Regions from separate parts of the Pseudomonas sp. FW305-7 genome, predicted to be linked through region 3. Evidence: predicted binding sites of a transcription regulator. Region 3 holds the regulator's gene; each other region holds the start of a gene.
What was found. Region 3 encodes FliA, which starts transcription of late flagellar genes. Its sites were predicted from a motif close to CTAAAGTTTNNNNNNNNNNNGCCGNTAA; they were not measured.
Positions count from the first base shown of each region.

Region 1: a site for FliA is predicted at 2,488-2,515, ahead of AC3WMT_RS01005 (methyl-accepting chemotaxis protein). Genes of this name have one in related genera too.
Region 2: a site for FliA is predicted at 4,238-4,265, ahead of AC3WMT_RS24095 (methyl-accepting chemotaxis protein). Genes of this name have one in related genera too.
Region 4: a site for FliA is predicted at 2,752-2,779, ahead of AC3WMT_RS17110 (flagellar protein MotY). Genes of this name have one in related genera too.

Region 1 is NZ_JBYSZA010000001.1:220,097-228,125, forward strand. It holds gene AC3WMT_RS00985 (LysR substrate-binding domain-containing protein) at 1-607, shown strand, start outside; gene AC3WMT_RS00990 (MmcQ/YjbR family DNA-binding protein) at 604-963, shown strand; gene AC3WMT_RS00995 (DUF1294 domain-containing protein) at 1,083-1,511, opposite strand; gene AC3WMT_RS01000 (undecaprenyl-diphosphate phosphatase) at 1,508-2,338, opposite strand; gene AC3WMT_RS01005 (methyl-accepting chemotaxis protein) at 2,643-4,277, shown strand; gene pnuC (nicotinamide riboside transporter PnuC) at 4,563-5,126, shown strand; gene AC3WMT_RS01015 (AAA family ATPase) at 5,123-5,647, shown strand; gene fapA (functional amyloid chaperone FapA) at 5,992-6,441, shown strand; gene fapB (fibril amyloid subunit FapB) at 6,443-7,015, shown strand; gene fapC (amyloid-like fimbrin subunit FapC) at 7,089-8,029, shown strand, end outside.
Region 2 is NZ_JBYSZA010000025.1:37,692-45,720, reverse strand. It holds gene nhaA (Na+/H+ antiporter NhaA) at 1-254, opposite strand, end outside; gene AC3WMT_RS24115 (PLP-dependent cysteine synthase family protein) at 507-1,601, shown strand; gene AC3WMT_RS24110 (pirin family protein) at 1,665-2,528, opposite strand; gene AC3WMT_RS24105 (OsmC family protein) at 2,590-3,006, opposite strand; gene AC3WMT_RS24100 (amidohydrolase family protein) at 3,136-4,191, shown strand; gene AC3WMT_RS24095 (methyl-accepting chemotaxis protein) at 4,322-5,947, shown strand; gene AC3WMT_RS24090 (DUF3108 domain-containing protein) at 6,234-6,947, opposite strand; gene purN (phosphoribosylglycinamide formyltransferase) at 6,956-7,606, opposite strand; gene purM (phosphoribosylformylglycinamidine cyclo-ligase) at 7,606-8,029, opposite strand, start outside.
Region 3 is NZ_JBYSZA010000040.1:33,413-41,441, forward strand. It holds gene AC3WMT_RS28730 (chemotaxis protein CheA) at 1-1,704, opposite strand, end outside; gene AC3WMT_RS28735 (protein phosphatase CheZ) at 1,759-2,547, opposite strand; gene AC3WMT_RS28740 (chemotaxis response regulator CheY) at 2,565-2,936, opposite strand; gene fliA (RNA polymerase sigma factor FliA) at 3,103-3,843, opposite strand; gene fleN (flagellar synthesis regulator FleN) at 3,840-4,670, opposite strand; gene flhF (flagellar biosynthesis GTPase FlhF) at 4,787-6,127, opposite strand; gene flhA (flagellar biosynthesis protein FlhA) at 6,139-8,029, opposite strand, start outside.
Region 4 is NZ_JBYSZA010000013.1:112,354-120,382, forward strand. It holds gene AC3WMT_RS17100 (hypothetical protein) at 1-293, shown strand, start outside; gene AC3WMT_RS17105 (argininosuccinate synthase) at 430-1,647, opposite strand; gene AC3WMT_RS17110 (flagellar protein MotY) at 1,777-2,685, opposite strand; gene pyrC (dihydroorotase) at 2,846-3,892, shown strand; gene rnt (ribonuclease T) at 3,889-4,566, shown strand; gene AC3WMT_RS17125 (hypothetical protein) at 4,624-5,037, opposite strand; gene AC3WMT_RS17130 (Panacea domain-containing protein) at 5,041-5,511, opposite strand; gene AC3WMT_RS17135 (peroxiredoxin) at 5,701-6,303, opposite strand; gene AC3WMT_RS17140 (bacterioferritin-associated ferredoxin) at 6,617-6,835, shown strand; gene bfr (bacterioferritin) at 7,037-7,510, shown strand; gene grxD (Grx4 family monothiol glutaredoxin) at 7,688-8,029, opposite strand.

The DNA.
Region 1 (8,029 bases), on a different contig from region 3:
GCTGGCTCGGGAAATGCTGCCGTGGGTGATCAGTGATTTCCTCGGCAAATTCCCTCAGGTGCAACTGGAAGTCGTGCTGCTCAACCGTCGGGTGGATCTGGTTGCAGAAGGTTTCGATGTGGCCTTGCGCGTGCGAGAACTGGGCGACGAAGATCCGCTGCTGGTGACGCGACGTTTGCGTCAGGCGCAAATGGTCGTGGTGGCCAGCCCGGAGTTTATTCAAGGTCAGTCGATCAATCATCCGCAAGACCTGAAGAATCTGCCGGTGCTGGGTGCATTGGAGGCCGATCGCATGGTCCACGTACGCCTGCTCGATCAACAAGGCGAAAGCTTCGAACTGAACATGGAAGCACGGTTGGGCATCGACGACTTTATCGTGCGCAAGACCTGTGTGCTGGCCGGCCAGGGCTTCACGATGTTGCCGATGATGTATTGCGAAGCGGAGCTGCAAAGCGGCGCGCTGGTGCAGTTGCTGCCCGAATGGTCGCTACCCGGCGGCTGGCTGCAAGCGGTGTATCCGCATCGGCGCGGCGTGATGCCAGCCGTGCGCGCGTGGATCGATCACCTGGTCGAATCGTTCAATGCCTGTGGGGAGCGGTTGTTATGAAGAAGGGAAAAATGAGCGAAGCGGACGTTGCGGCGTTCTGTCTGGCGTTGCCCGGTGCGCGGGAAGACTACAAGTGGGGTGGCGTGCGGGTATTTTCGATTGCCGGCAACAAGATGTTTGCCTTGCAGGGGCTGCGCGGCGACTCGCTGGCCTTCAAGGTCGACAAGGATCTGTTTCTCGGCCATTGCGACCGGCCGGGCATCCACCCCGCGCCGTATCTGGCCCGGGCCCAGTGGATCATCATGCACCCGCCCTACCCGCTGGGCGCCGAGGAATTACAGGGGTTATTGCAGCGTTCGCATCAGTTGGTGGTGAGCAAGTTGCCGAAGAAAACTCAGGTGGGATTACTGCTTTAACTCTAATCCCCTGTGGGAGCGAGCCTGCTCGCGAAAGCGGACTTTCATTCAACAATGATGTTGTCTGACACGGCCTTTTCGCGAGCAGGCTCGCTCCTGCATTGGTTTTTTGCAGGTCTTTAGAACAGATTGAGCAGGTTCAAACGGAGGAACAACTGGTCGATCCAGAACACCTGGTGCAACAGGACGATGACCCAGAACAGAACCTGAAACGACACCTTGCGCGTCTTGTGCCGAAACACCTGCTGAGCAATCAACGCGCCTGGCCAGCCGCCGGCCAGTTCCACCGCGTGCAGGATATTCTCCGGCGTGCGCCACGCATCCGTCCGGGCCTTGCGTTTGTCGGCCCAGTACATGAAGAACGCCAACACGCTGACGATTCCATACGCGGCCAACGGCACCAGTGAAATCCCGCGCAGCCACATCGACAGCGAGCCGAACAACGGCAGCGCGCAGACGATCACCAGCACCACCAGTTTCAATTTCAGATGCTGAACATGGCCGCCAGAGGGGCGACCTTCAGGACGGCGTGCGCGGGAATCGCTCATGGCTTGGCCGCCGCCCAGTCCACCCAGCCGAACTGCCACGTCGCCAGAATGAACAGGCCAAAGACGATCCGATACCAGGCGAAAGCCGCGTAGCTGTGGCTGCCGATAAACTTGAGCAGGCCACGCACTGCGATCATCGCGAAGATAAACGCGGTGACGAAACCGATGGCGAACACCGGGAAATCCGCCGGGACAAACAGATGGCGGTATTTGAAGCCCGAGTACACCGCAGCACCGACCATGGTTGGCATGGCAAGGAAGAACGAGAACTCGGTGGCCGTCTTGCGCGACAGACCGAAGAGCAAGCCGCCAATGATGGTCGAGCCGGAACGCGATGTGCCGGGGATCATGGCCAGGCATTGGGCGAAACCGATTTTCAGCGCATCGGTCCAGCGAATCTCATCAACCGCTTCTGCGTGCACTTCATGCTGACGTTGTTCAGCCCACAACATGATGATCCCGCCGACGACCAACGCCGCCGCAACGGTGATCGGGTTGAACAGGTATTTGTGGATCAGGTCGGCAAAGATCACGCCCAGCACAACGGCGGGCAAAAACGCGATCAGCAGGTTGGCGGTGAAACGCCGTGCGCTTGGCTGTGTTGGCAAACCGACCACCACATCCAGAATCTTGCGGCGAAACTCCCAGACCACCGCGAGGATCGCGCCGAGCTGAATAATGATGTTGAACGCCATGGCCCTCTCGCCGCCGAAGTCGAGCAAATCGGCAACGATGATCTGGTGTCCGGTACTGGAAATGGGCAAAAACTCCGTCAGCCCTTCTACAACTCCTAGTATCAGTGCCTGCAAGGCGGTCCAAAGATCCATCAATCCCCCAAAGAGCGATGCACGCAGGCATGCCCCGATAGTATTTTTTTACGTTCACTGCGATCAGCGTAGCTGGTTGTTGCTGTACCGATTCCGCGCGCACAGGATCCACACGAAAGGGTCAAAATTCCGTGAAATATCAACTTGGATTCAGGTTTTCACGCGCGGGGCCGAAATCCTAACAGACAAGCCTTAATAGCGCTGCCGCGTTATACGACTTGGGTCGCGTATGCCCGCTCACAAAATCGTGGTTGGATGCTGGCGGTCGTTTATTACAAGAAAAAGAATCCGGAGTGACAGCGTTATGAACAGCTTGCGCAGTGTGTCGATCAGCCGACGCTTGTGGCTCATTTTGGTGGTGGCAGTGGTCATGTTGCTGACCTTGGGCGTATTGATGCTCAAGCAGATCCACGATGACCTGTATCGCGCCAAAGCCCAGAAAACCCAGCATGTGGTGCAGACCGCCAGCGGTTTGCTGACCTATTACCACGATCTGGAAACCGCCGGCACTCTGAGCAAAGAGACTGCGCAAAAGCAGGCGCTCACCGCCATCCGTGGTCTGCGTTATGACCAGAGCGACTATTTCTGGATCAACGACCTCACCCCCGTGATGGTCATGCACCCGACCAACCCCAAACTCGAGGGCCAGAATCTCTCGGCAATTCGCGATCCGGATGGTTTCGCGGTGTTCAACGAGATGGTTGCCATTGCCAGGTCCAAAGGCGCCGGCATGGTCGATTACCGGTGGCCGAAGCCCGGCGCCAGTGAACCGGTGGCCAAGACTTCGTACGTCAAACTGTTCGAGCCGTGGGGCTGGGTGCTCGGTTCTGGCGTGTATGTGGACGATGTGCAGGCCGAGTTCCAGGGACAGGTGATCAAGGCCACGGTCATTGGCTTGGCCATCGCCGTGATCATGGCATTGCTGGTGATCCTGATTGCGCGCAGCATCGTCCGTCCGCTGCAGGAAACCGTGAACGCCATGGCCAACATCGCCAGCGGTGAAAGCGACCTGACCCGCAGCCTCGATACCCATGGCAAGGATGAAGTGACTGAGCTGGCTCATCATTTCAACGCGTTTACGGCCAAACTGCGCCGGGTGATCGGCGACTTGCAGGTCTCGGCCAGCGCGCTGGGCCAGTCGTCCAGCGAACTGGGCAACGATGCGTCGCAGGCCCAGCAGCGCAGCCAGCAGCAATCGCAGCAGATGGAACTGGTGGCCACCGCGATCAACGAGGTGACCTACGGTGTGCAGGATGTGGCGAAAAACGCCGAGCATGCCGCCGCCGAAATGCGTGATGCCGAGGCCCAGGCGCAGCAAGGCCAGATCAACATTGACGGTAGCCTGCAACAGATCGACAAGCTGTCCGGCACTATCGATCAAGCGGTAGAGGTGATTCGCACCCTTGCCGCCGAAAGCACGCAGATCGGCAGCGTCCTGGAAGTGATTCGCTCGATTGCCGAGCAGACCAATCTGCTCGCACTGAATGCGGCCATCGAAGCGGCCCGGGCCGGTGAACAGGGGCGTGGTTTTGCCGTGGTGGCAGATGAAGTGCGCTTGCTCGCGCAGCGTACACAGAAGTCGACAGCGGAAATCCAGTCGATGATCGAGCGCCTGCAAAATCACTCCGAGGCAGCGGTCAAGGTGATTGGTGACAGCAGCAAAGCTTCGCAACTGACCATTGAACAAGCCGGACTGGCCGGCGCCAGCCTGAACGCTATCGGCCAGGCGCTGCGCAATCTCAATGGCCTGAATGCATCGATTGCCAGCGCCACGTTGCAACAGGCGCATGTGGTCGAGGACATCAATCAGAACGTGACCCAGGCTGCCGGGCTGTCGCACAGCACGGCCATTGCAGCCGAGCAGTCGAGTGCCGCCAGCGTGCGGCTCGGCCAGTTGAGCGAACAATTGAACAGCCTGCTGCGTCAGTTCCGCGTCTAGCACCGCCCACTATAGGAGTGAGCCTGCTGGAGACAGGTTTATGTCAGCCAATATCTACCGTGCTGACATACCGCCTTCGCTGGCAAGCCAGCTCCCACAAGGATTTATGCCATGCCCACCCATCTTGGGCATTACTCAAAACCCTGTGGGAGCTGGCTTGCCAGCGATGAGGGCGGAACATTCAACATCATTGTTGACGCCGCCGAAGCCATCGCGAGCAGGCTCACTCCTATAGCTTTTCTGGGTACAATCCGCCCCCTCCTCAACTCCCTCCAAGGAACCCACATGTCCGGGCTTGAACTGTTTGCCGCCGCTCTCGGTGTGATTGCCGTGTGGCTGACGGTTAAACAGAATCCGTGGTGCTGGCCGATCGGGCTGGTCATGGTGCTGCTCTATAGCTGGGTCTTCTTTGAAGTGAAGCTCTATTCGGACATGTTGCTGCAAGTGATCTATGCCGCGCTGCAAGTCTATGGCTGGTGGCAATGGACTCGCGCCGGGACGATGCACGACGGACGTCAGGTCACGCGCCTGGATGCTCGCTCGATAATGCTGGGGCTGAGCGTCGGCGCCATCGGCAGCGTGTTGCTGGGCGCCGCCATGGCGCACTGGACTGACGCCGCGCAACCCTGGCTGGACGCGGCGCTGACCGGTTTCAGCCTGGTGGCGCAGTTGTGGATGGCGCAGAAACGCCTGCAATGCTGGGCGCTTTGGTTCGTGCTGGATGTGATTTTCGTCGGATTGTTTCTTTATAAGGGCCTGTACCTCACCGCCGCCCTGTATGCCTTGTTCACGCTGATTGCGATTCAGGGCTGGCGCGAATGGCGCGCCGATCCGGCGTTGCGCACATGAAGGTCGTGGTGCTGACCGGCCCCGAGTCCACCGGCAAGAGCTGGCTGGCGGCCGGCCTGCAACAACGTTTCGGCGGGCTGCGGGTAGACGAGTACGTGCGCTGGTTTATCGAGCAGAACCCTCGCGACACCCGTCTGGCCGACATTCCCGAGATCGCTCGCGGGCAACTGCAATGGGAAGATCAGGCTCGGGCGCAACGGCCGCCGCTGCTGATTCTCGACACTCATCTGCTGAGCAACATGCTCTGGAGCCAGACGCTGTTCGGCGACTGTCCGGCCTGGCTTGAGCCGCAATTGCTGGCTCGGCATTACGACCTGCACCTTCTCCTGTCTCCCGAGCAGATCGACTGGACCGATGACGGTCAGCGCTGCCAGCCGGGTCTGGAGCAGCGCCTGGCGTTTTACCAGGCCACCCGCGAGTGGCTGGAACGCCATGACCAGCCATTCAAGGTCATAGAGGGCAATTGGGCTGAACGCCAGACTCGAGCCTTCGCAGCGGTCGAGGAACTGCTCGCGCAATAACCCGTCTTTGTGGGTCCGTTTACCCGGTTTCGGGGGCAAAGTGTCCGTTCCTGAAACACTTCCTCGCGTGCAAACGGCCCGTTTCAGCGGATTGATCAGTTTGACACTGCCGTTGTTACTTTGCTGAAACACTGCGCCGCAAACCCTTGTCCCAGAGCATTGTTCAGCCAATAGACAGCTCAACGCGGCAGTGCCTGTTTCACCGCTGAAACAGCTTGTGTATCAAGTGCGCGCTCTTTCTGCGTAACTCATTGAAAATCCTGAGCAATTAAAAAGCGGCACAGCTTTCGCTCTCTCCTTCACAACGCTGACAAGGGCAGCCCACTGAAGAAGGAATTGCAGCCGTGGGGAACTTCAATAAAACCTTTACCTGCCTCCTGCTGATCGGATCAGCGGCCAGTGCGTTCATCAGTTTCAACGTTCAGGCCGAAGGCAATGGCGTGATCGTCCTCAACCGCGATGTCCAGCCGATCCCTATCGGTCGCAGCGGGGGCAAAGACCCCTACCCGACCACCGTCAACGCCAACCCTTCGGCGCGCATCAATCAAGCGATGACCAGCACCGAACTCAATGACGGTGACTTTGCCAGTATCGCCAGCGGCTCTTCGATTCGCGGCAACATCACCACCCCTACTTCGAACATGCCTGGCATGAACGTGCTGAGCAATCCCAACGGCCTGCCAGGGATGAGTTCCGGTCATGGTGGCGGCGGTGGCGGCTCGATCTCCAACACCGTCAACCGCGCAATGGGCGCCGGCCTGGCCCCGCTGACCCGCATGGCTGGAGGCCAATAAGATGAATCGCTCCCTGCTCCTGCTTGCCCTCTTCGGCTGCGCCAGCGCGATGGCGGACCCCAGCTCAGTGAACGACGCGAACATTCAAGACACCGGCATCCAGTACCGCGGCAACTACAACATCAACCAGGCCGCCGGCGACCAGATGCAACAGACCAACACCAAGGCCTTCGCCATTGGCACCTCGGCCAGCGCCACCACCATCGTCAGGCAGAAGCTCGATACACCGGCCGATCCGTCGATGAATGCCAGCGCAACCATTGGCGGCAACTCTTTCAGTAACGGCAACGGGATCCTCGGTGTGAACCAGGGCGCCGGTGCCAACAACCAGATGGCCAACGTGACGCGCGTCAGCATCAGTGCTGCGCCGCAGAGCGTTGACGACAGCGCCCTGTCGCAACAGAACGTGGCGCTTTTACCGAGCTCAGGAGCAACTGGCACCTCATCCGGCAGTCGCCAGATCACGACAAGTGATCAGGCCTTCACCGGCAGCCGAGGGGTGATTCAGGTGAACCAGAGTGCCGGGGTGGGGAACCGAATGGCTAACACCCTGAGCATCCGGGTCGCTGACTGACCCAAATAACAAAAGCAGTGCAATTAGAAAGTACCAACACTTAACCAACTAATAAGCACGATGGAGAAACACCATGAAACCTACAATGGCTCTCAAACCACTGGTTTTCGCACTTGCAGCAGTGATGGCAATCGCAGCACAGGCAGGCGGTCGTGATGACGATCACGGTCATGGTAACGGGCACGGCAATGGTCATGGCAACAACCATGATCCGAAAGGCCCTACCCTCGAAGAACTGCTGCAAATCGGCGCTGGCGCCGGTGCCGCAGTGCTCGATGTGCAGAACAGCCAAGGCAACGTAGTCGGCAACCAAGGCACAAAAAATAGTGCCGGTATCGAAAACTCGGCCAACGGTTCCAACGGCAACCTGGGCATGAACAACACCGCTGGCGACGGCAACCAACAAGACAACGCCGCCGCACTGGCCACTGCTGACGAAAGCTTCATTTTCGGCACCGCAGTCGCTGCATCCAGCGCTACTCAGGTCAACGCCAGCAACTCCGTTGCCAACTACTCCACCACCAACACCGCAGGCTTGAACAATGTGGGTAACGGCGGTTCCGGCAACATTGGCGTGAACAACAGTGCCGGCAACTTCAACCAACAGAAAAACAACCTCGCAATCGCCGTATCCGGTGGCCGTGTGGCCCAGGCTGCTGCCGCTGCGAACCAAAGCTCCACAGGTCTGAACGTAGGCAACTACGGTACTCAAACCTACAAAAAAGATACCCTCACTGGCACTGTTGCCGCCGTCGGCGTGTTCGGCGCCGTTGGCGAAGCTACCATCAAAGATGACGATCACGGTCACGGCGGTGGCGGCTACGGCAACAACGACCGTGGCGGTAACGGTGGGCATGGCGGTAGCAAAGATCAGAAAGCTACCTTCGAAGCTGTGGGTGTCTTCGGTCTGGCTGGCGTAACCACTCAACAAGTGATGACTCCAGACGGCTGGAAAAACCCTGTAACCAACAATGCTGCAGTCAGCAACGTTGGCAACAACTTCTCCGGCAACGC
Region 2 (8,029 bases), on a different contig from region 3:
ACTTCGCGCTTCACTTCCAGGCCAATCAGCAGGAAGAACAGTGCCATCAGGCCGTCGTTGATCCACAGCAGCAAGGGCTTGGCGATTTTCAGCGCGCCAATCTGTGCTACCACTGGCGTGTCGAGCAGGCCGGTGTACAGCCACGACAGGGGCGAGTTGTTGATAATCAAAGCCAGAATGGCCGCGGCGATCAATAACAGACCGCTGGCAGCTTCCAACTGAAAGAAACGCGTGAAAGTGCTACGCAGAGGCAAGGTCGCTCTCCATCGAATCGTCAAAAAGGTGGAACACCCTAACCCGTACTGTTAGTTGTTAAAACAAAAGTTATATTCTTTTTTGTTATATGTCGTTACAAGGTGTCTGGCTCAAGTCACGCTGAGCCTAGCAGTTGCCTGACACATTGAGACTCAGCTGTATCTGTGCGCGCTGCAGGATTTTTCCTAAGCTGACGGATGAGCCTTCCAGGGAGGCTGATCTCCCGCCGCGATCCAACGAGAATCATGACCATGAGCGACAACCGACAGTGGGCACGCGAAGCCATTCGCATCATCGAAGCGGATTTCCAGCGCAGCGCCGACACCCACCTGATCCCCTTGCCGCTGCCGGGTTTCCCGGGCATCGAGTTGTACTTCAAGGACGAATCCAGTCATCCGACCGGCAGCCTCAAGCACCGTCTGGCCCGTTCGCTGTTTCTGTATGCGCTGTGTAATGGCTGGCTCAAACCCGGCGCGCCGGTGATCGAGGCGTCCAGCGGCTCAACGGCGATTTCCGAAGCCTATTTCGCACGCATGCTCGGTCTGCCGTTCATAGCGGTCATGCCGGCGACCACGTCGAAGGAGAAGATTGCCCAGATTGCTTTCTACGGTGGTCAGAGTCATCTGGTGAAAGATCCGACGCAGATCTACGCCGAATCCGAGCGCCTGGCGCGCGAGCATGGCGGTCACTTCATCGACCAGTTCACTTACGCCGAACGCGCCACCGACTGGCGAGCGAACAACAACATCGCCGAATCGATCTTCCAGCAGATGCGCTACGAGAAGCATCCCGAGCCGAGCTGGCTGATTTCCAGCCCCGGTACCGGCGGCACCACCGCGACCCTCGGCCGCTACGTGCGTTATCGCCAGCACTGCACCCGCGTACTGTGCGCGGATGCCGAGCGTTCGGTGTTCTTCGATTACTACCAGACCGGCGATGCCAGTCTGCGCCTGGATTGCGGTTCGCGGATCGAGGGTATTGGACGGCCACGGGTGGAGGCGTCGTTCCTGCCCAAAGTGATCGATGCCATGGTCAAGGTGCCGGACGCCTTGTCACTGGCAGCCATGCACTATTTGGCGCAGCGTCTGGGGCGGCATGTCGGCGGGTCGAGCGGGACCAATCTGATCGGTGCGCTGATGGCGGCGCAGCAGATGAAAGTGGCGGGGGAGTCGGGGTCGATCGTGGCGATTTTGTGCGATGGCGGCGAACGTTATGCCGACACTTATTACGATCAGGACTGGCTCAAGGTGCAGGGGTATGAGTTGAGTGGGTTGATCGCGGCGGTAGTGGCGACTGCCGAACGCGGTGAGGCGCTGCCGACTTCAGTGTTGCGCGCCAATATCTGACACACCTGAATCAAATGTGGGAGCTGGCTTGCCAGCGATGACTGACTCACAGGCGAGACAGAACTAAGGCAATTCAATCCGCTCAACTTCCCCCGGCACCGTCGGCCAATCCCCGGCCGCCCACTTGCGCCGCGCCTCATCAATTGCCGCCGGATCACTCGCCACAAAATTCCAGTTGATCCGCCGAGGCCCGTCCAGCGGTGCGCCGCCGAATATCACTGCATGTAAATCGCTGTCGGCAAACAGGCTCATCTCTGCCCCGGCCGGCAACACCACCAGTGCGTGCGGTTCAATCGCTTCGCCATTCAACTGCGCATCACCGCTCAATACATATACCGCCCGCTCTTCATGTTCGGTGGGAATCAGCAGCGTGGTCGCGGTTTGCATCTTCACTTGCGCATACAACGTAGGAGAAAGCACCGGTACCGGCGATTCCAGGCAAAAGCCTGACCCGGCAATCATGCGAATCTGCACGCCGAGGTTATCGCTGACCGGCAAGGTCGCTGCCGGGTGATGGCTGTAATGTCCGGGGCCCTGCTCGTGATCCTTGGGCGAGGCCAGCCAGATTTGCAGGCCGTGCATCGTGAAGCTCTGCTCCCACAGCGGCTCAGGTGTGCGTTCAACATGAGCGATGGCGCTGCCGGCAGTCATCCAGCTGACATCGCCAGCGCTGACCACCTGATCGGAGCCGAGGCTGTCCTTGTGCTGGATCTGCCCTTCAAACAGATACGTGAGGGTCGACAGACCAATGTGCGGGTGCTGTCGGATGTTCATGCCTTTGCCGGTCGGATACACGGTTTCGAGCATGTGATCAAAAAACACGAAAGGCCCGACGCTACGGCATTTGGCTGACGGCAACGGGCGCAGAATCGGCTGGCCTTCGACGTCTTCGGCGCGCGGGCGGATGATCAGAGGTTGCGTGTCCATGGTGCATTCCAGGCTGAGCGGGTGATGCCAGAAGCATAACCCGCCGCTGGCGCTGTAGTGATTACTGGCTGTCAAAGCCTTGTGGGGCGTGGGTTTCGATGGTCACTTCGCTGGTGGTCATCAGTTTGTGGATCGGGCAGCGGTCGGCGACGCGCAGCAATTCTTCACGCTGGGCATCGGTCAACACGCCTTTGAGGGTGAGGGTGACGTGCAGGGCGTATTTGCCTTTCTGCTCCTCACTGTTGTCGCGTTTCACTTCGACACCGACGCCGGTCAACGGGATGTCTTTTTTCTTCGCGTACATCTTCAGGGTCAGCGCTTTGCAGGCACCGAGGGCGGCATCGAAGTAGTCGTGCGGCTCAGGTGCCGAGCCTTCGCCACCGGCGGATTTCGGTACGTCGGCAAACAGTTCGTGGTCATCAATCTGTACGGTGTGACGAAAACCTTCAGCGGAGACGGTATTGACGGTAACGGTCATGGGAACCTCGCAAGCAGTAGGAAAAAGTCGTTCGATCAAAAAAGACCTTGCAGTTATAGAGCATTCCCACCGGTACGCGTTCCACTTTCCTGCGGGATGAACCCTTGTCATCAGGGCGGGGTCTAGGCTATGCCTACTTGTCGGAGATTAATTGTGTCTTTGTTTCGTTTGAGTCTCGCCTGCCTCCTGGTGTTCGCCGGTACTGCCAGCGCCCGCGAATACACTTACAGCGATGCACACCTGCACTACGTGGATTTTTTCCAGGAAACCGCCGGCATGGCGAAACTGCTGACGGCGATGAAGGAAAGCTCCATCGAGCATGTGATGATTTCCGGCATCCCTGTAGCGAAGAAGTGGCACGAAGACGAACCCAAGCGGCCACGTTATTACGCCGGCGATGACGCTGATGCCTATTGGTACAGCGCCACCGACGTGATCGTCGCCGACGCCGTACAGAAACTGACACCTGAGAAGCGTCCGTACTTTCATCCATTCCTTTCCGGCTTCAACCCCAACGACAAGAACTCCGCCGCGCACATTCAGCGCATGCTCGATCTGTATCCGGGGTTATGGCAGGGCATTGGCGAAGTATTTACCCGACATGACGATCTTACGGCGCTGACTTCCGGTGACACGCCGCGCGCCAACAATGAGGCCATGACCAAGATTTATCACCTGGCGGCGGAAAACGATTTACCGGTGATGCTGCACTCCAACATCACCTCCAAGCGTGAGAAGAATCCGCTGTACCTGAAGGAAATCGAGGAGCCGCTGCGTAATCACCCGCACACACGGTTCATCTGGGCCCACGCCGGTACCAGCGCCGAGATTCATCGACACCAGACGCAACTGGATTTTCTCCTGCCCACCCTCACGCGCATGCTTGAGGCTTACCCCAATCTGTTTATCGACTTGTCGTGGAGCATGCTCACGCCCTATCTGCTGGACGAACAGGGCAAGCCGCGTCCGGAATGGCTTGCGCTGGTGGAGAAATACCCGGAGCGCTTCATGCTCGGTTCAGACGTCGTGGGGCGTTTCAACAAACTTGGGCAGGAAATGCATAGCTTCAGGCCATTCCTCGACGCATTGCCGGAAGACGTTGCCCGCAAAGTTTCGCGAGATAACTTTTTGGCGATCTTGCCGCGAATGGAGTTCAAGTCCGGCAAAACCGCGCTGAATCGTTAATGCCGAGCGTTCGAAGTATTAAGGCCTTTTGATATCACTTTTTCGTCTTACGCAAATTCTCGCCGGGCCGATACCTTCTACAGCAACCAGCTGCAGGGTTGATGCAGCGCTTTTGGAAGGAACCAGAGCAATGAGTATCCGTAGTCTCAATATTGCCCCGCGCGCCGGACTGGGTTTTGGCCTGTTGGCCCTGATGGTATTTGCCCTCGGCGCGTTCGCCCTGCTGCAAATGTCGAACATGCGCGCGCAGTCTGATGAGGTCGACAACAACTGGCTGCCCAGCGTGATGGCCGTCGGCGAGATGAGTCAGGACATGCTGCGCCTGCGGGCGCTGACCATGCGTCTGTTGCTTAATCGCGATCCGCAGGCATTGGCGCAGAACGTCGCCAAGCTCAATGAACTACGCGGCGTGCTGAGTGAAGCCCAGCAGCGTTATGACGTGCTGATCGTGTTGCCCGAGGAGCGCAAGCTGTTTGATCGCTTCAAAGTCGCCGAGCACAAGTATCTGGAGTTCCAAGCGCAGGTGATGCAGTTGTCTGCTCAGGATCGAGTCGAGGAGGCTGCTGCGATTCTCAATGGCGAGATGAGTCCATTGGCCGACGACATGGCGGTCACCCTTCGTGAACTAGTCGAGCTCAATAAGCACAATGCGAATCTCGCGACCGAGGCTGCACGACTGGTTTTCATCAATTCGCGGGTGTGGGTCGGTGTCATGATCGCTGTCACTGCACTGATCACCATCGGGCTGGCGCTGCTGTTGACCCGCAGCATCGTGCTGCCGCTGGCGCAATCGCTAGGTGTCGCGGAAGTGGTAGCGGGCGGCGATCTGACTGGCGACATCACGATCTCCGGCAAGGATGAACCGGCGCGGCTGCTGCATGCGCTGAAAAGCATGCAGCACAATCTGCGTGAGACGATCCGGCAGATCTCGGAGTCTTCCAGCCAACTGGCCTCGGCCTCGGAAGAGCTGAGTTGCGTCACCGAAGACGCCACGCGCGGATTGCATCAACAGAGTCTGGAGATCGAGCAAGCGGCCACGGCGGTGAATCAGATGACCGCAGCGGTGGAGGAGGTGGCCAGCAATGCGGTGGCGACCTCCGAGGCCTCGCGTGAATCCGATCGGATTGCCCAGCACGGCCGCGAGCAGGTGCAGCAGACGGTGTCGTCGATTGAGTTTCTGGCTGAGGATGTGACCAGCAATGCCAGTCAGGTGGAAGACCTGGCACAGAAGGTTCATGGCATCAGCAAGGTATTGGACGTGATTCGGTCGATTGCCGAGCAGACTAACCTGTTGGCGCTGAACGCGGCAATTGAGGCCGCGCGCGCCGGTGATGCCGGGCGCGGGTTTGCGGTTGTGGCGGACGAAGTGCGGGCACTGGCGCATCGCACGCAGCAATCGACACAGGAAATAGAGCAGATGATTGGCGGGATCCAGCAAGGAACGGATTCGGCGGTCAGTTCGATGCAGCAGAGCAATGTTCGAGCGCGCTCGACGCTGGAACTGGCCAAGGCTGCCGGGACTGCGCTGGAGGAGATCGCTTCGGCGTTTACGCTGATCAATGAGCGCAACCTGGTGATCGCCAGTGCATCGGAGGAGCAGGCGGCGGTGGCGCGGGAGGTGGATCGCAATTTGATGAATATTCGCGATCTGGCCATGCAGACGTCGGCGGGGGCGAATCAGACCAGTGCGGCGAGTCAGGAGTTGTCACGGTTGGCGGTGGATTTGAACAATATGGTGGCCAAATTCTCGGTTTGAGGTTTGGCTGAAAAGCCCCTCACCCTAACCCTCCCGAAACGTCGGGCCGCCCAGAGGGAGAGGGGACTGATCGTGGGAAATTAGAGAATTACGCTGACTTGAGCGTTCGTTAGTGAATCCATAATCGACTCGATCTTTCAGGTCGATTCATGGCGCCAGACATCTCGGTCGGCTCCCTCTCCCTCGGGAGAGGGCTGGGGTGAGGGGGTGAATGTGACACAAAAACTCGGGCTAAACGCAGGCAATAAAAAGCCCCGCATCTGCGGGGCTTTTCACATCGATCGGATCAGCTACCTTTGACAGCCTTGCCGTTGACCGTACCGTCCTGGAGCATGATGTTGTACTCCTTGCCGTCGGTTTCAACCTGTTGCAGGCGGACCAGCAGGTAATCCCAATCCTTGGCGAACCACAGGACGGTGATGCGCTTGCTTTGTGTCGGGTCGCGTACGCGCTCGACCTTGATCGCATCGATCTTGCCAGCCTTGGTCTCGACTTTTTCCGAACCCAGCACGCGGAAGTCATAGGTATCGACTTCGCCGTCATCGACCACTTGATAGCTCATGGTCTTTTTGCCGGCAGCCACGTCATGTTGCAGTGCCAGTTGATAGGTCGACTTGTCGACCATGCCACGGTTCAGCGGGATTTTCACCGCGTCGCCACGGTCGGTGCCGGTGACCATTTTGCTGTTCCAGTCGAAATCCAGATCAGCTTTCTTGGCTTTGCCCAGACCGCCACGTTCGAAGTGGTAGGACTGCGGTAGCAAGGTGTCCTTGTCCAGGGTCAGGGTGCTTTGTTCGGTCAGGCTGGCGATCATCATCGAGGCCTTGAAACTGAGCGTCCAGACGCCGTTGGCACCTTTGGTCAGGCTGCGTTCGGCAGTGCCGCTCATGGGCAGCTGCTTCCAGTCGGCGGTGTAGCTGGCGGAGAACGGTTGAAGGTCTGCCGCCTGCGCAAAAGGCAGGGCGAGCAGTGCGCAAGCGAAGAGCAGGGCGCGACGCATAATATCTCCTAGTGTCGAATCAAGTGGCCGCTGGCCGCGAGTAACTGGCCATCCAGTAAAGCACCTTGCTCACCGAGTGCCAGTCGCCCTTCGGCAAACCAGCGTACCGCCATCGGATAGATCAGGTGTTCCTGAACATGCACTCGCTGCGCCAGACTCTGCGGCGTGTCGTGCAACTCTACCGGTAATACTGCCTGTACGACCAGTGGTCCGCCATCGAGTTCCTCGGTGACGAAGTGTACGGAGCAGCCGTGTTCCGTATCGCCGGCCTCCAGCGCGCGCTGATGAGTGTGTAACCCTTTGTATTTGGGCAGCAGCGACGGATGGATATTGAGCAGGCGACCCTGATAGTGGCGAACGAAATCAGCGCTGAGAATGCGCATGAAACCGGCCAGCACCACGAGCTTCGGATTGAATTCGTCGATCAGTTCGACCAAGGCAGCGTCGAAGGCCTCGCGACCCTCGAATGCCTTGTGATCCAGCGAGCGGGTGGCGATACCCGCGTCACTGGCGCGTTGCAGGCCGTAGGCGTCGGCACGGTTGGAAATCACCGCAGCGATGCGAACCGGGCTGTCGCCGGTCCGCGTGCTGTCGATCAAAGCCTGCAAGTTACTGCCGGTGCCGGACAACAGCACCACGACATCACAGGTTGCGGACATTAATGAGCCTTAAGGTTCTTCAGTTCGACCTGAGCAGCGCCTTCGGCAGCTACAGCGATCTGACCAATGACCCAAGGCTGCTCGCCAGCGTCACGCAGGGTGTTCAGGGCGACTTCAACGTGCTCCTGAGCCACGCAGATGACCATGCCGACGCCGCAGTTCAGGACGCGGTGCATTTCGGTCTCGTCAACGTTGCCTTGCTCTTGCAGCCAGTCGAAGACGGCCGGGCGAGTCCAGCTGGCCACGTCAACCACGGCCTGAGCGCCTTTTGGCAGAACGCGCGGGATGTTGTCGAGCAGGCCGCCACCGGTGATGTGGGCCATGGCTTTGACCGCGCCGGTGTCTTTGATCAGCTTGAGCAGCGGCTTCACATAGATGCGGGTCGGAGCCATCAGCAGGTCGGTCAGCGGTTTGCCGTCGAGC
Region 3 (8,029 bases):
GGTCGAGAAACCCGGGGCGAAAATCAGGTTGTAGCACTCGGTATCGCTCAGACGATCGGCCGCGTCCTTGTCCATCACACCGCGTTTTACCGCGATCGAACGCAGGACGTTCGGGTCCATGCCTTTGCCGTCATCGGAGATCGACAGCAGGATGTGGTCGCCTTCCTGTTCGGCTGCCAGCACCACGCGACCACCACGGGCCTTGCCCGACGCTTCGCGTTCTTCCGGCGACTCGATACCGTGGTCGACGGCGTTGCGCACCAAGTGGACCAGCGGGTCGGCCAGGGCCTCGACAAGGTTTTTGTCGAGGTCGGTTTCTTCACCCACCAGTTCCAGGTTGATCTCTTTCTTCAGCTGACGCGCGAGGTCGCGAACCAGACGCGGGAAGCGCCCGAAGACCTTCTTGATCGGCTGCATCCGGGTCTTCATCACCGCGGTCTGCAAGTCAGCCGTGACCACGTCGAGGTTCGACACGGCCTTTTGCATGGCTTCATCGCCGCTGTTCAGGCCCAGGCGCACCAGGCGGTTACGCACCAGCACCAGCTCGCCGACCATGTTCATGATTTCGTCGAGACGTGCGGTGTCGACCCGCACGGTGGTCTCGGCTTCGCTCGCCGGTTTTTCCGGTGGCGGTGCAGCGGCAGCACGGGCCGGAGCCGGTGCAGCAGCGGCAGCCGGTTTTGGCGCTTCGGCTTTCGCTTCAGGCTTGGCGGCAGGCTTCGGCGCAGCAGCAGCGGCCGGTGCTTTCGCAGGCGGCGTGGCGACTGTCGAAGCGGAGCCGGCAGCAGCGGCGCCGACTTCAGTGAACTTGCCTTTACCGTGCAATTCGTCGAGCAGCGATTCGAATTCGTGATCGCTGATCAGATCGCTACCGGCAGCGGCGGCCGCCGGTGCGGCAGGCACAGGTGCCGAGGCAATCGCCGACTCCAGCGCTTCGACGGCGAAGTTGCCTTTGCCGTGCAACTGATCGAGCAGTGCTTCGAATTCGTCGTCGGTGATGTCCGAGCTGTCGCCTGCTGCCGGCGCTGCAGGTTTGGCTGCCGCCGGCGCGACTGCGTCAGCTGCAAATTGACCTTTACCGTGCAACTGATCGAGCAGTGATTCGAACTCGGCGTCAGTGATTTCATCGCTGGCTGCCTCTTCGGCAGTTTGCGCAGGCGCAGCCGCCACCGGGGCTTCGGCTTCGGCCTTGACGGCGTTCAGCGAGTCCAGCAGCTGTTCAAATTCGTTATCGGTGATGTCGCCCGAATCGCCTTCGACGACCAGTTCTTCGATCATCTCGGCCACTGGCGAAGCCGGGGCTTGATCCGCCGATTGCGGCTCGGCCAGACGCGCCAGTGCAGCCAGCAGTTCCGGAGTCGCAGCAGTGATCGGTGCACGCTCGCGGACTTCGCTGAACATGCTGTTCACCGCGTCCAGTGCTTCGAGGACAACGTCCATCAGTTCTGCATCAACGCGACGCTCACCCTTACGCAGGATGTCGAACACGTTTTCGGCGATGTGACAGCACTCCACCAGCTCGTTGAGCTGAAGGAAGCCGGCGCCCCCTTTTACAGTGTGGAAACCGCGAAAAATTGCGTTGAGCAAATCTGCGTCATCCGGACGGCTTTCCAGCTCGACCAGTTGCTCGGACAGTTGCTCAAGAATCTCGCCGGCCTCAACCAGGAAATCCTGAAGGATCTCTTCATCGGCGCCGAAGCTCATTAATGGGGTGCTCCTACAGGTCTAAAAACCCAAAAAACCTAAAATTCCAAAACTCTAGAATCCGAGGCTGGATAACAAATCGTCCACATCGTCCTGACCGGACACAACGTCTTCTCGTTTATCGGCATGAATCTGCGGACCTTCACCCTGCGAGAGATGTTTTTGTGGATCTTTTTCTGCAAGCATCGCTGCACGGTCATGTTCGATGCCCGCAAAGCGGTCGACCTGACTGGCCATGAGCACGAGTTTGAGCAAATTGCTTTCGACTTCGGTGACCAGTTGGGTCACACGCTTGATCACTTGACCGGTAAGGTCCTGGTAATCCTGAGCCAGCAGGATGTCGTTCAGATTGCTCGACACCGCACGGTTGTCCGTGCTGCTGCGTGACAGAAAACCGTCGACCCGGCGCGCCAGTTCGCGGAACTCTTCAGCCCCGACTTCACGACGCATGAAACGCCCCCAGTCGGTACTCAAGGCCTGGGCTTCTTCAGCCAGGCCATTGACCACCGGCGTGGCGCTTTCCACCAGATCCATGGTGCGGTTGGCCGCGGCTTCTGTCAGCTTGACCACATAGCCCAGGCGTTCGGTGGCGTCGGTGATTTGCGACACTTCCTCGGCCTGCGGCATGTGCGGATCGATCTGGAAGTTGACGATCGCACTGTGCAGTTCACGTGTGAGCTTGCCGACTTCCTGATACAGGCCACGGTCACGGGTCTGATTGAGCTCATGGATCAGTTGCACAGCGTCGCCGAACCTGCCTTTTTCAAGGCTCTCGACCAGTTCGACCGCGTGTTTTTTCAGGGTCGACTCGAAATCGCCCTGTGAAGATTCGTTATGCTCCATAGCTCCCCCGCGCGTCATCAGCCGATGCGTTCGAAAATCTTCTCGATTTTGTCTTTCAACGCCTGAGCCGTGAAAGGTTTGACCACGTAGCCGTTCACACCGGCCTGAGCGGCCTCGATGATTTGCTCGCGCTTGGCTTCAGCGGTCACCATCAGCACGGGCAGATGCTTGAGTTTTTCATCGGCACGCACGTGGCGCAGCAGGTCGATACCGGTCATGCCCGGCATGTTCCAGTCTGTTACCAGAAAGTCGATGCTGCCGCTGTTGAGCACCGGAATGGCGGTAGTGCCATCGTCGGCCTCGACGGTGTTGGTGAACCCAAGATCGCGCAGCAGGTTCTTGATGATCCGCCGCATCGTTGAGAAGTCATCAACGATGAGGATTTTCATGTCTTTGTTCAATTCGACCTCCAAGCAGTCTTAAACGCGCCCAGCACCTGGGCGCGCCACTTCAATCAATCGGCGCAGCACTCGAAGACTGTCTGGAGCACAACAGAGCAAGACCGGTGCCGTTCATCACCGCACCAGCCTCGTTCGCAGTGTCCCCACACTGCCTTCAGCGCGCTCGCCACTCCCCCAAACGCCCCCGCAAACGGGCCGCGCACTGGCTGTGTAACTGGCTGACCCGCGATTCACTGACGCCAAGGACTTCACCGATCTCCTTGAGGTTCAGCTCTTCGTCGTAGTACAGCGCCAACACCAGTCGCTCACGCTCCGGCAAATTGGCAATCGCGTCCGCCAGCGCCGCCTGGAAGCGTTCATCTTCCAGATCGCGTGACGGCTCAAGATGAGCACTGGCGCCATCCTCGTGCAGCCCTTCGTGTTCGCCGTCCTGCAAGAGGTCGTCGAAACTGAACAAGCGACTGCCCAGGGTGTCATTCAAAATCCCGTAGTAATCGTCGAGACTCAATTGGAGTTCGGCCGCAACCTCGTGATCTTTAGCATCACGGCCGGTTTTAGCTTCAATTGCCCGAATTGCGTCGCTGACCATACGGGTGTTGCGGTGAACCGAGCGTGGCGCCCAGTCCCCTTTGCGCACTTCGTCGAGCATCGCGCCGCGGATTCGAATGCCCGCGTACGTTTCGAAACTGGCGCCTTTACTGGCGTCGTATTTGGTCGAGACTTCGAGCAGGCCGATCATCCCGGCCTGAATCAGATCCTCGACCTGCACACTCGCCGGCAATCGCGCCAGCAGGTGGTAGGCGATGCGTTTGACCAGTGGCGCGTAACGCTCGATCAACTCGTACTGCGCGTCACGTGCCGACTTCTTGTAGTAGTTCATACCGCTGGCGGTCATAACACAGGCCCTGCCGTTTGCTGCACGAGGCGCTCGACGAAAAACTCAAGGTGGCCGCGCGGGTTGGCAGGCAGTGGCCAGGTATCGACCTTCTGCGCGATCGCCTTGAACGCCAGCGCGCACTTGGAACGCGGGAAAGCTTCATAGACCGCTCGCTGCTTCTGCACTGCCTTGCGCACGCTTTCGTCGTAGGGCACGGCGCCGACGTATTGTAGGGCCACATCAAGGAAGCGATCCGTGACCTTGGTCAACTTGGCGAACAGGTTGCGGCCTTCTTGCGGGCTCTGCGCCATGTTGGCGAGGACGCGGAAGCGGTTCATGCCGTAATCGCGGTTGAGCAGTTTGATCAGTGCGTAGGCATCAGTGATCGAGGTCGGCTCGTCGCAAACCACCAGCAACACTTCCTGGGCTGCGCGAACAAAACTGACTACCGAGTCACCAATACCCGCAGCGGTGTCGATCACCAGTACATCGAGATTGTCGCCGATGTCACTGAAGGCCTGAATCAGACCGGCATGTTGCGCCGGGCTCAGGTGAACCATGCTTTGGGTGCCGGACGCGGCCGGCACGATGCGGATCCCGCCGGGACCCTGCAACAGCACGTCGCGCAATTCGCAGCGGCCTTCGATCACGTCGGCCAGGGTACGTTTGGGCGTCAGGCCCAGCAGAACGTCGACGTTCGCCAGCCCCAGATCGGCGTCCAGCAGCATGACCCGACGGCCAAGCTCTGCCAGCGCCAGAGACAAGTTCACTGACACGTTAGTCTTGCCGACGCCACCTTTGCCGCCGGTCACCGCGATCACCTGTACGGGATGCATGCTGCCCATGTTATTTCTTTACCTTGTCTTGCATAGACGGAGGCCACATTACTGGCTGCGCGTTCACAACCGGAACAATGCATGGCAGACCATCGATGTAGGTACAAAAACTGTTCATGATTACCTCAGCCAACCTGCTTGGTCGGGCTGTGATAGATATCAGCGAACATGTCGGCCATGGCTTCTTCGCTGGGTTCTTCCTGCATTTGCACGCTGACGGCGCGGCTGACCAGTTGATGACGGCGCGGCAGATGCAGATCATCCGGAATCCGTGGGCCATCGGTCAGGTACGCGACCGGCAATTCATGACTGATCGCCAGGCTCAACACTTCGCCAAGGCTGGCCGTTTCATCCAGTTTAGTCAGGATGCAGCCGGCGAGCCCGCAACGCTTGTAACTGTGATAAGCGGCGGTTAGAACCTGTTTCTGGCTGGTGGTTGCCAGCACGAGATAATTTTTTGCACGGATGCCACGCCCGGCCAGGCTTTCGAGCTGCATGCGCAGGGCTGGGTCGCTGGCTTGCAGGCCGGCGGTATCGATCAGCACCACGCGTTTGCGCAGCAGTGGATCCAGCGCCTGCACCAGCGACTGGCCCGGATCGACGTGGGTCACCGGCACATTGAGGATGCGACCGAGGGTCTTCAGTTGTTCCTGAGCGCCGATACGGAAACTGTCCATGCTCACCAGCGCCACATTCTGCGCGCCGTACTTGAGCACATAACGGGCCGCCAGTTTGGCCAGCGTGGTGGTCTTGCCCATGCCGGCGGGGCCGACCATGGCAATCACACCGCCCTCTTCCAGCGGCTCGACTTCCGGTACGGCAATCATCCGCGCCAGGTGCGCGAGCAACATGCGCCAGGCCTGACGAGGTTCTTCGATATCGGTGATCATCGCCAACAGGTCGCGCGACAGCGGGCCGGACAGGCCGATCCGCTGCAGACGGCGATACAGGTTGGCTTGCGCCGGACGGCTGCCTTGCAGCTGATTCCAGGCGAGCGTGCCGAGCTGGACTTCCATCAGCTCGCGCAGGCTGTTCAATTCAAAACGCATCGAATCCAGCGCACGCGGATCCACGCCGCCGGAGGACTGCGCAGGCGCCGGGGCCGGACGCGCCGGGGCGGCGTAAGTCGGCTCGCTCAGCGGCTCAGCGGCAGTCAGCGGCAGGCCAGCGGTCAACGGCAGCCCGGCGAAAATCTGGCGATTGCTATTGCCGTCGGCTTCGCCACGCAGGCTCAGTTCGGCCTGGGCGGTAACGATGCGCGACTGGGTCTTGCGCAGCTCGTCTTCTAGTTCCATGTTCGGAACCCGTGGCGCCAGCGCCGACAATTTGTAATCCAGTGCCGCCGTCAACTCGACACCGCCGGCAATGCGGCGATTGCCAATGATGGCGGCATCAGCGCCCAGCTCATCACGAACCAGCTTCATGGCCTGACGCATATCGGCGGCAAAGAAACGCTTAACTTGCATAAACCACTACCTCAGCCGTTGGGCCCTACTGTCGCAACGATGGTCACTTGCTTGTTGTCCGGTATTTCCTGGTAGGCCAGCACGTGTAGCCCTGGGACCGCGAGGCGGCCGAAACGCGAAAGCATCGCGCGGATCGGGCCTGCTACCAACAGGATCACCGGCTGACCTTGCATTTCCTGACGCTGCGCCGCTTCGATGAGCGACCGTTGCAGCTTCTCGGCCATGCTTGGCTCCAGCAGAACGCCCTCTTCCGAGCCTTGTCCTGCCTTCTGCAGACTATTGAGCAATATTTGTTCCAACCTTGGCTCCAAGGTGATCACAGGTAGCTCGGAGTCAGTGCCTACAATGCTTTGGACGATGGCGCGAGATACGCCGACCCGCACGGCAGCCACCAGCGCGGCGGTATCTTGACTCTTCGCGGCGTTGTTGGCGATGGCTTCGGCGATGCTGCGGATATCGCGTACCGGCACGTGTTCGGCCAGCATCGCTTGCAGCACTTTGAGCAACTGCGACAACGTGACCACGCCCGGCACCAGCTCTTCGGCCAGTTTCGGCGAGCTTTTGGCCAGCAATTGCATGAGTTGCTGGACTTCTTCGTGGCCAATCAGCTCGCTGGAGTGCTTGTACAAAATCTGGTTCAAGTGGGTCGCGACCACGGTACTGGCATCCACCACCGTGTAACCGAGGGATTGTGCCTGGGCACGCTGGCTGATTTCGATCCACACCGCCTCCAGGCCGAAAGCCGGATCTTTGGCGTTGATACCGTTGAGCGTGCCGTAGACCTGGCCCGGGTTGATCGCCAGTTCACGATCCGGGTAGATCTCCGCTTCGGCGAGAATCACGCCCATCAGGGTCAGGCGATAGGCGCTCGGCGCCAGATCGAGGTTGTCGCGGATGTGCACGGTCGGCATCAGGAAGCCCAGATCCTGCGAGAGCTTCTTGCGCACGCCCTTGATCCGTGCCAGCAGTTGCCCGCCCTGATTGCGGTCTACCAATGGTATCAGACGATAACCGACTTCCAGGCCGATCATGTCGATCGGGGTCACGTCATCCCAGCCAAGCTCCTTGGTTTCCATGGCGCGGGCCGGCGACGGCAGCAGTTCCTGCTGGCGCTTGACCTCTTGCAGTGCTTCGACCTTGGCAACGTTCTGCTTTTTCCAGAACAGGTAAGCGCCGCCAGCAGCCAGCGCCGCCATGCTCAGGAACGAGAAGTGCGGCATGCCCGGCACCAGACCCATGACCGCCATCAAACCTGCGGCCACCGCCAGCGCTTTCGGCGAGGCGAACATCTGGCGATTGATCTGCTTGCCCATGTCTTCCGAGCCGGAAGCACGGGTCACCATGATTGCCGCCGCTGTCGATAACAACAGTGATGGCAATTGCGCCACCAAACCGTCACCGATGGTCAGCAAGGCGTAAACCCGGCCGGCGTCGCCGAAGCTCATGTTGTGCTGGAAGATACCGACGGCCATGCCGCCGATAAGGTTGATGAACAGAATCAGCAGGCCGGCGATGGCGTCACCGCGAACGAATTTGCTGGCACCGTCCATCGAACCGTAGAACTCGGCCTCTTGGGCAACTTCCTGACGACGCGCCTTGGCCTGGTTCTGGTCGATCAGACCGGCGTTGAGGTCGGCGTCGATCGCCATTTGTTTGCCGGGCATCGCATCGAGGGTGAAGCGCGCGCTCACCTCGGAAATCCGCCCGGCACCCTTGGTCACCACGACGAAGTTAATGATCATCAGGATCGCGAAGACCACGATACCGACCACGTAGTTACCGCCGATCACTACTTCACCGAAGGCCTGGATCACCTTACCGGCGGCGGCGTGGCCGTCCTGACCGTGAAGCATCACCACCCGCGTCGACGCCACGTTCAATGCCAGCCGCAGTAACGTCGCG
Region 4 (8,029 bases), on a different contig from region 3:
ACCTGACGGTCCAACACAATATTCAGTTGCCCGTTTGCGTCAGCAACCTGCACATCATTGATGCCCGTGACATCGATGCGTCGAGAGAACTCGCCACAATTGTGCAAAGAATCCGGCTCAACGACAGGAAAACCACCCGCGTCATCGTGTTTCTTTCCAATCATGTGTCAGACGCTTCACTGACGAAGAGAGCGCTGCTACAGATCAAACACGCCAAGAAAGACTCAGGCACCACGCTTTGTATTGTTTACAACCTGTGCTCACAAGCGGTGACGCTGTTGGGACGGACTTGAAGGATGGGGTCGTTGTCGCGCAAGCGGACAGACCAGAGACATTGCTCGATGAGCGCCGAAAAAAAGAATCATGTAAAAAAGGGCGGCCCTGTCTCGAAGACAAGGCCGCCCTTTTATTGCGCGTCAGTCTGAAAAATCAGAACAGCTTGCGGCCCTTGTTGGCAGCAATGCGCATGCGCAGCGCGTTGAGCTTGATAAAGCCCGCCGCGTCGGCCTGGTTGTAAGCACCGCCGTCTTCTTCGAAGGTCGCGATGTTTGCGTCGAACAGCGAATCGTCGGACTTGCGGCCAGTGACGATCACGTTACCTTTGTACAGTTTCAGGCGAACCACACCGTTCACGTTGACCTGCGAAGCGTCGATCATCTGTTGCAGCATCAGACGCTCAGGGCTCCACCAGTAGCCGGTGTAGATCAGGCTGGCGTATTTCGGCATCAGCTCGTCTTTGAGGTGAGCGACTTCGCGGTCCAGGGTGATCGATTCGATGGCGCGGTGAGCGCGCAGCATGATGGTGCCGCCCGGGGTTTCGTAGCAGCCACGGGACTTCATGCCGACGTAACGGTTCTCGACGATGTCGAGACGGCCGATACCGTGAGCACCGCCGATCTTGTTCAGCGTCGCCAGTACGGTGGCCGGGGTCATTTCGACGCCGTCCAGCGCAACGATGTCGCCGTTACGATAGGTCAGTTCCAGGTATTGCGGGGTGTCAGGCGCGTTCTCCGGGGAGACGGTCCAACGCCACATGTCTTCTTCGTGCTCGGTCCAGGTGTCTTCCAGCACGCCGCCTTCATAGGAGATGTGCAGCAAGTTGGCGTCCATCGAGTACGGAGACTTCTTCTTGCCATGACGCTCGATCGGGATCGCGTGCTTCTCGGCGTAGTCCATCAGCTTCTCGCGGGACAGCAGGTCCCACTCACGCCAAGGGGCAATTACTTTCACGCCTGGCTTGAGCGCGTAGGCGCCCAGTTCGAAACGCACCTGGTCGTTGCCCTTGCCGGTGGCGCCATGGGAAATGGCGTCAGCGCCGGTTTCGTTGGCGATTTCGATCAGACGTTTGGCGATCAGCGGACGTGCGATGGAGGTACCCAGCAGGTACTCGCCTTCGTAAACGGTGTTGGCGCGGAACATCGGGAATACGAAATCGCGCACGAATTCTTCGCGCAGGTCGTCGATGTAGATTTCTTTGACGCCCATGGCCTGAGCCTTGGCGCGGGCCGGCTCGACCTCTTCGCCTTGACCGAGATCAGCGGTGAAGGTCACCACTTCACAGTTATAAGTATCCTGCAGCCACTTGAGGATCACCGAAGTGTCCAGGCCGCCGGAATACGCCAGAACGACCTTGTTTACGTCCGCCATGCCATCACTCCACGGGGTTCTACGGAAAGCCGAGGAGTCTACCGCTCAAACGCGATAATTTACAGAGGCGCGACAGCTTAAGACGACAAAGCGACAGAATCTGTCGAGAGCGCGACGATGACCGATGGGTCAGGAAGTTGCTGCAGTGTTGGCTGGAGTGCTCGCTTGTGGTGCCGGGGCCGTGACTGGAGCCACGCGCGCGAGTTTTACGTTAACCCGACGATTCTTCGCCCGATTGGCCGCATTTGTGTTCGGCACAATGGGATATTGCTCGCCATGGAAACGCACGGTGATCTGCGATTCCTGAATGCCGTTGGCCTTGAAGAAGTCGACCACCGCCAGCGCCCGACGGCGCGACAGTTCACGGTTGGTCAAGCGATTGCCGCTGTTGTCGGAATGCCCATCGAGCTCAATGTGATTGACCGTCGGATCAGCCTTCATGAATTCGAGCATCACTTGCAGCTTGGCCTTGGCGGCAGCGTCCAGGTCAACGCCCTCGCCGGGGAAGCCGATCTGCGACTGCTTGATCTGGTCGAAATTCTGCGGCAGCAATTTCGCCACACAGGTTTGATAGTCGTTAAACGCCTTACTGAATTTCACCGGCAACAAACGCACTTCCGACACGCGGCCATCGCCCGAAGCACGACGCACGACCGGGCTACGACCGTCCAGCAGACCGCTGATCAGGCCACCGGCCTGGGACTGCGAGCTGCTGAACAAGACATTGCCACTGCCGAGCCTGACGCTGCCCAGATTGATGTCACCGCGCCCCGGCTGCCAAGGCGCGGCGGCTGCCAGCAAAGTCGCCGAACCGCCGCCGAGCATGGCGTTGTAGGCATTCAGACGAAAGATCGCCTGTTCGCCAGCCTTGCGCACGAATTCACCCGAACCGAAATCGGTGATCGGCTGTGTCAGGCGGCACTCGAACTTGTCGCCGGCGACCGTCCACTCAATGTTCTCCAGGCGAGTCTGGTAGGTGAGCGCCATCGCGGGAAGGCTGGCAAACACACTGAGCAAGGCTAAATAACGCTGGCGCACGGGAGGCTCCATTGGCTTCTGAAACACAAAGACCGATTCACACTATGTTTACGGCATACCTACGGGATATCGGAAGCATCCCGCAAAACTTGATAGCGAGTGCCTGCAAGAGTCTTTTCCGGTAGCATTCGCCTCAGTTTGACCCGCCTGGAATCCCCTCATGTCCGACCGCCTGACCCTGCTGCGTCCCGACGACTGGCACATTCATCTTCGCGATGGTGCCGTGTTGACCAATACCGTTGCCGATGTTGCGCGCACCTTTGGCCGCGCCATCATCATGCCCAACCTGGTCCCGCCAGTGCGCAACGCCGCTGAAGCCGACGGCTATCGCCAGCGGATTCTCGCTGCCCGCCCGGCCGGCAGTCGCTTTGAGCCGCTGATGGTGCTGTACCTCACCGACCGCACCCAGCCCGAAGAAATTCGTGAAGCCAAGGCCAGCGGTTTCGTACACGCCGCCAAGCTGTACCCGGCCGGTGCGACCACCAACTCCGATTCCGGGGTGACCAGCATCGACAAGATTTTCCCGGCGCTGGAAGCCATGGCCGAAGTCGGCATGCCCCTGCTGATCCACGGCGAAGTGACCCGTGGCGATGTCGATGTCTTCGACCGCGAAAAGATCTTCATCGACGAGCACATGCGTCGTGTGGTCGAGCGTTTCCCGACACTGAAAGTGGTGTTCGAACACATCACCACCGGCGATGCCGTGCAGTTCGTCAACGACGCCTCGGCCAACGTCGGCGCGACCATCACCGCACATCACCTGCTCTATAACCGCAACCACATGCTGGTTGGCGGGATTCGGCCGCACTTCTATTGCCTGCCGATCCTCAAGCGCAATACGCATCAGGAAGCTCTGCTCGACGCCGCCACCAGCGGCAGCGCGAAGTTCTTCCTCGGTACCGACTCGGCGCCGCACGCCCAGCACGCCAAGGAAGCCGCCTGCGGCTGCGCCGGCTGCTACACCGCGTACGCCGCCATCGAGATGTACGCCGAAGCCTTCGAACAGCGTAATGCGCTGGACAAGCTCGAAGCCTTCGCCAGCCTCAACGGCCCGCGCTTCTATGGCCTGCCGGCGAATACCGATCGCATTACCCTGGTTCGTGAAGAATGGACCGCCCCGACCAGCCTGCCATTCGGCGAGCTGACCGTTATCCCGCTGCGCGCCGGTGAAAAACTGCGCTGGCGCCTGCTGGAGGAACACGCGTGAGTGAAGACCATTTCGACGACGAACTGGACGGTCAAAGTGGCGGTGGCGGTTCCCGTCACCCGATGGCAGCACGCTTTCGTGGCTACCTGCCGGTTGTCGTCGACGTAGAAACCGGTGGCTTCAATTCTGCCACCGATGCGTTACTGGAGATTGCCGCGACCACCATCGCCATGGATGAAAAGGGTTTTGTCTACCCGGATCACACCTACTTCTTCCGCGTTGAGCCGTTTGAAGGCGCCAACATCGAAGCGGCAGCGCTGGAGTTCACCGGGATCAAGCTCGATCATCCGCTGCGCATGGCCGTCAGCGAAGAGACGGCACTGACCGACATCTTCCGCGGCATTCGCAAGGCGCTGAAGGCCAACGGCTGCAAACGGGCGATTCTGGTCGGCCACAACAGCAGCTTCGACCTCGGCTTCCTCAACGCTGCGGTTGCGCGACTGGACATGAAGCGCAACCCGTTCCACCCGTTCTCCAGCTTTGACACCGCGACGCTGGCCGGTCTGGCGTACGGTCAAACCGTACTGGCAAAAGCCTGCCAGGCCGCCGACATCGATTTCGACGGCCGTGAGGCGCACTCCGCGCGTTACGACACCGAGAAAACCGCTGAGCTGTTCTGTGGCATCGTCAACCGCTGGAAACAGATGGGCGGCTGGGAAGACTTCGACGACTGATCCTCGTCGGGTAAATCCTGCACATAAAAAAACCGGCCACGTGGGCCGGTTTTTCGTTTAATGCTTATAGAGCTTAAATTCTCGATCAATCCACATGACGTAGAAAACCCGATGGTTTTTGTAGCCAACCATCGCTACACGCTCGAAAGCCCGAAACACCAACAATCTGACATCACCTGTTAAAAAATCAGGTATCCCGACTTTCAAGCTGTTTCTCTCAATCGTTTCACAGCCATATCGATGCCTACGCTCCTTGCGCAGTTCTCTCCAAGGCATTTTTCCCGGAATCCTCAGACGCTCAAGCATTTTCGAGCGTTCGACGGCCTCGCAATCTTGAATGCACCATCCATTCTGCAAATATTCAAATGAGAAAACCGGAGGTCGTGCTTCCGATGAATCCATTTCGATGGTGGACGTCCTTGCCGTTACTGCAGCCGCCGCATCGCGTTCCCTGCGTTTGAACCTGGCCATTTTTCAGTTCACCAAATGCTCTCGGAAATACTCCTGCATCTCACAGGCGGGAATTTCTCGGCTGAACTCCCCTTCCTTGAAGTTTCTACGCCAAGGGGCTTCTTCATGTGTCAGCTGACGTAGTTTCCACGCCGAGAATTGGCCATAAACGTCGAACACTTCGTTGAGCAAACTTTGTTGTTTGGCACTGAAGACATCTGGATTGAAATCACTTGGAGGAGGAATGGCACTCGATCCAAATTGGCTGAATCTTCGATACAGATCCGGAACCACTGGCCCGTGCATCCACGCTTCCAGCTTTTCAGGGAAGAGAGCCTCGCCATGGACGGCCAGACTGAATCCTTGAGCGTAATAAACCATTTTTTGAATTTTAAGATTGGAGATCTCCCCCTCATGCCCTTCCAGGCAGAGGAAATAATCCGCAACGTCCAGGCTACTCGGCATTTGAATCCCCTTCTGCATCATGCAATCCATTGCACCGTCCTTACTGAAGTGAGGCGACCTGTTATCGCTCGAGCACAACCCTATCCAACCACTGTTCAGTCATCCAGTATTTTTCTCGCGCATTTGAAACAAATGATGCCGAAAGGCTGTTTCAAATAATTCTCCACATAAAAAAAACCGGCCACGTGGGCCGGTTTTTTTGTACCTCGACGTTGCGCCTTACAGGGCAGCAGCGTTCTCGGTCAGGTATGCAGCAACGCCTTCTGGCGAAGCGTTCATGCCTTTGTCGCCTTTTTTCCAGTTGGCAGGGCAGACTTCGCCGTGCTCTTCGTGGAATTGCAGAGCGTCGACCAGACGGATCAGCTCTTCCATGTTACGGCCCAGCGGCAGGTCGTTGATGATCTGCGAGCGGACAACACCCTTGTCGTCGATCAGGAATGCGCCACGGAAAGCCACGCCGCCTTCGGACTCAACGTCGTAGGCCTTGGCGATGTCGTGTTTCATGTCGGCAGCCATGGTGTATTTCACCTGGCCGATGCCGCCATTGTTCACTGGGGTGTTGCGCCAGGCGTTGTGGGTGAAGTGCGAGTCGATCGACACGGCGATCACTTCAACGTTGCGAGCCTTGAAGTCAGCCATGCGGTTGTCCAGAGCGATCAGCTCGGACGGGCAGACGAAGGTGAAGTCCAGTGGGTAGAAGAACACCAGGCCGTATTTGCCTTTGATGGCCGAGGACAGAGTGAAGCTGTCAACGATCTCGCCATTGCCGAGTACGGCCGGGACGGTGAAGTCAGGGGCTTGTTTGCCTACGAGTACGCTCATTGATATCTCCTGGTGTAAAAACTTGAAGTTCAGGGTCCGGGCCAGCCTGCCACCCTCAGGCGACAGCCCTGTGACACGAACCCCCTTCGCAAGGGCCGACCATCATACACTGCGTTTTTGGCCTGTCCTTAACGGTTTTTTAAAGCAGCGGTTAACGGCGCTGCATTTACGGGGCCAGGCAGATGGCCAGTCATTACCGCTCGTCAGTCACGCGCAAATCCTGCGCAAAGCTTTCCGAAAGCACTTTGACAATCATTCTCGTTAACATTAAGATCCATCGCAATTGAGTCACAACCAGCGACGGTTCTCACTTATGTATGTTTGTCTCTGCACTGGCGTCACCGACGGACAGATCCGCGAAGCGATCTATGAAGGTTGCTGCAGCTATAAAGAAGTCCGCCAGGCCACCGGCGTCGCCAGCCAATGCGGCAAATGTGCCTGCCTTGCCAAGGAAGTCGTACGCGAAACCCTGACCAAGCTGCAAACCGCCCAGGCTGCGATCCCCTATCCTGTAGAATTTACCGCTGCGTAAATTACCCCTATTTCAAAGAACCGGACTTATGTCCGGTTTTTTTATGCCTGAAAATCAATTGGTTAGCGTCTAGACGCGGAACACAAACATTCTTATTCCGATTAATTTTCATATATTATTCAATAACTTAGGTTTGACACTTATAAGTACGAAGCTCAAACTCCGCCTTATATACAGCTATTACAGGGCAGGACTCCGATCATGAAAGGCGACATTACAGTCATCCAGCATCTCAACAAGATCCTTGCCAATGAGCTGGTCGCGATCAATCAGTACTTCCTGCATGCACGCATGTATGAAGATTGGGGCCTGAACAAGCTGGGCAAGCACGAGTACAAAGAATCCATCGACGAGATGAAGCACGCGGACAAGCTGATCAAGCGCATCCTGTTCCTCGAAGGCCTGCCGAACGTGCAGGACCTCGGCAAGCTGCACATCGGCGAGCACACCCGGGAAATGCTGGAGTGCGACCTGCGCATCGAGAAGACCGGCCACGCTGATCTGAAAGCCGCGATCGCTCATTGCGAAACCGTTGGCGATTTCGGCAGCCGCGAACTGCTCGAAGATATTCTCGAATCCGAAGAAGAACACATCGACTGGCTGGAAACCCAACTGGGCCTGATCGATAAGGTCGGTCTTGAGAACTATCTGCAATCGCAGATGGGCGAAGAGTAAGTTAGCGCCCGCTAAACTCGAGACATTAAAAAGCCCCGCCCTCTTTCGAGGCGCGGGGCTTTTTATTGGCTGCAGATCAAAAGATCACAGCCTCGTTTCACTCGACAGCTCCTACAGGGAGCAGGTGCCGGGTAAAACCAGTGTGAGAGCCAGATTGCTGGCTCTCACAGAGGCCGATCAGGCTTCCGACTTGTTCGCAGCAGCCGCTTCGACAGCCGCCTTGATGGTGCTTTGCAGCGAACCGTCAGCAGCCATCTCGGTCATGATGTCGCTACCGCCGACCAGTTCACCGCCGACCCACAGTTGTGGGAAAGTCGGCCAGTTGGCGTACTTCGGCAGGTTGGCGCGGATTTCCGGGTTCTGCAGGATGTCCACGTACGCAAACTTTTCGCCACACGCCATCACAGCCTGTGCAGCTTTCGCGGAGAAGCCACATTGTGGGGCATTCGGCGAACCTTTCATGTAAAGCAGAATGGTGTTGTTGGCAATCTGCTCTTTAATCGTTTCGATGATATCCAT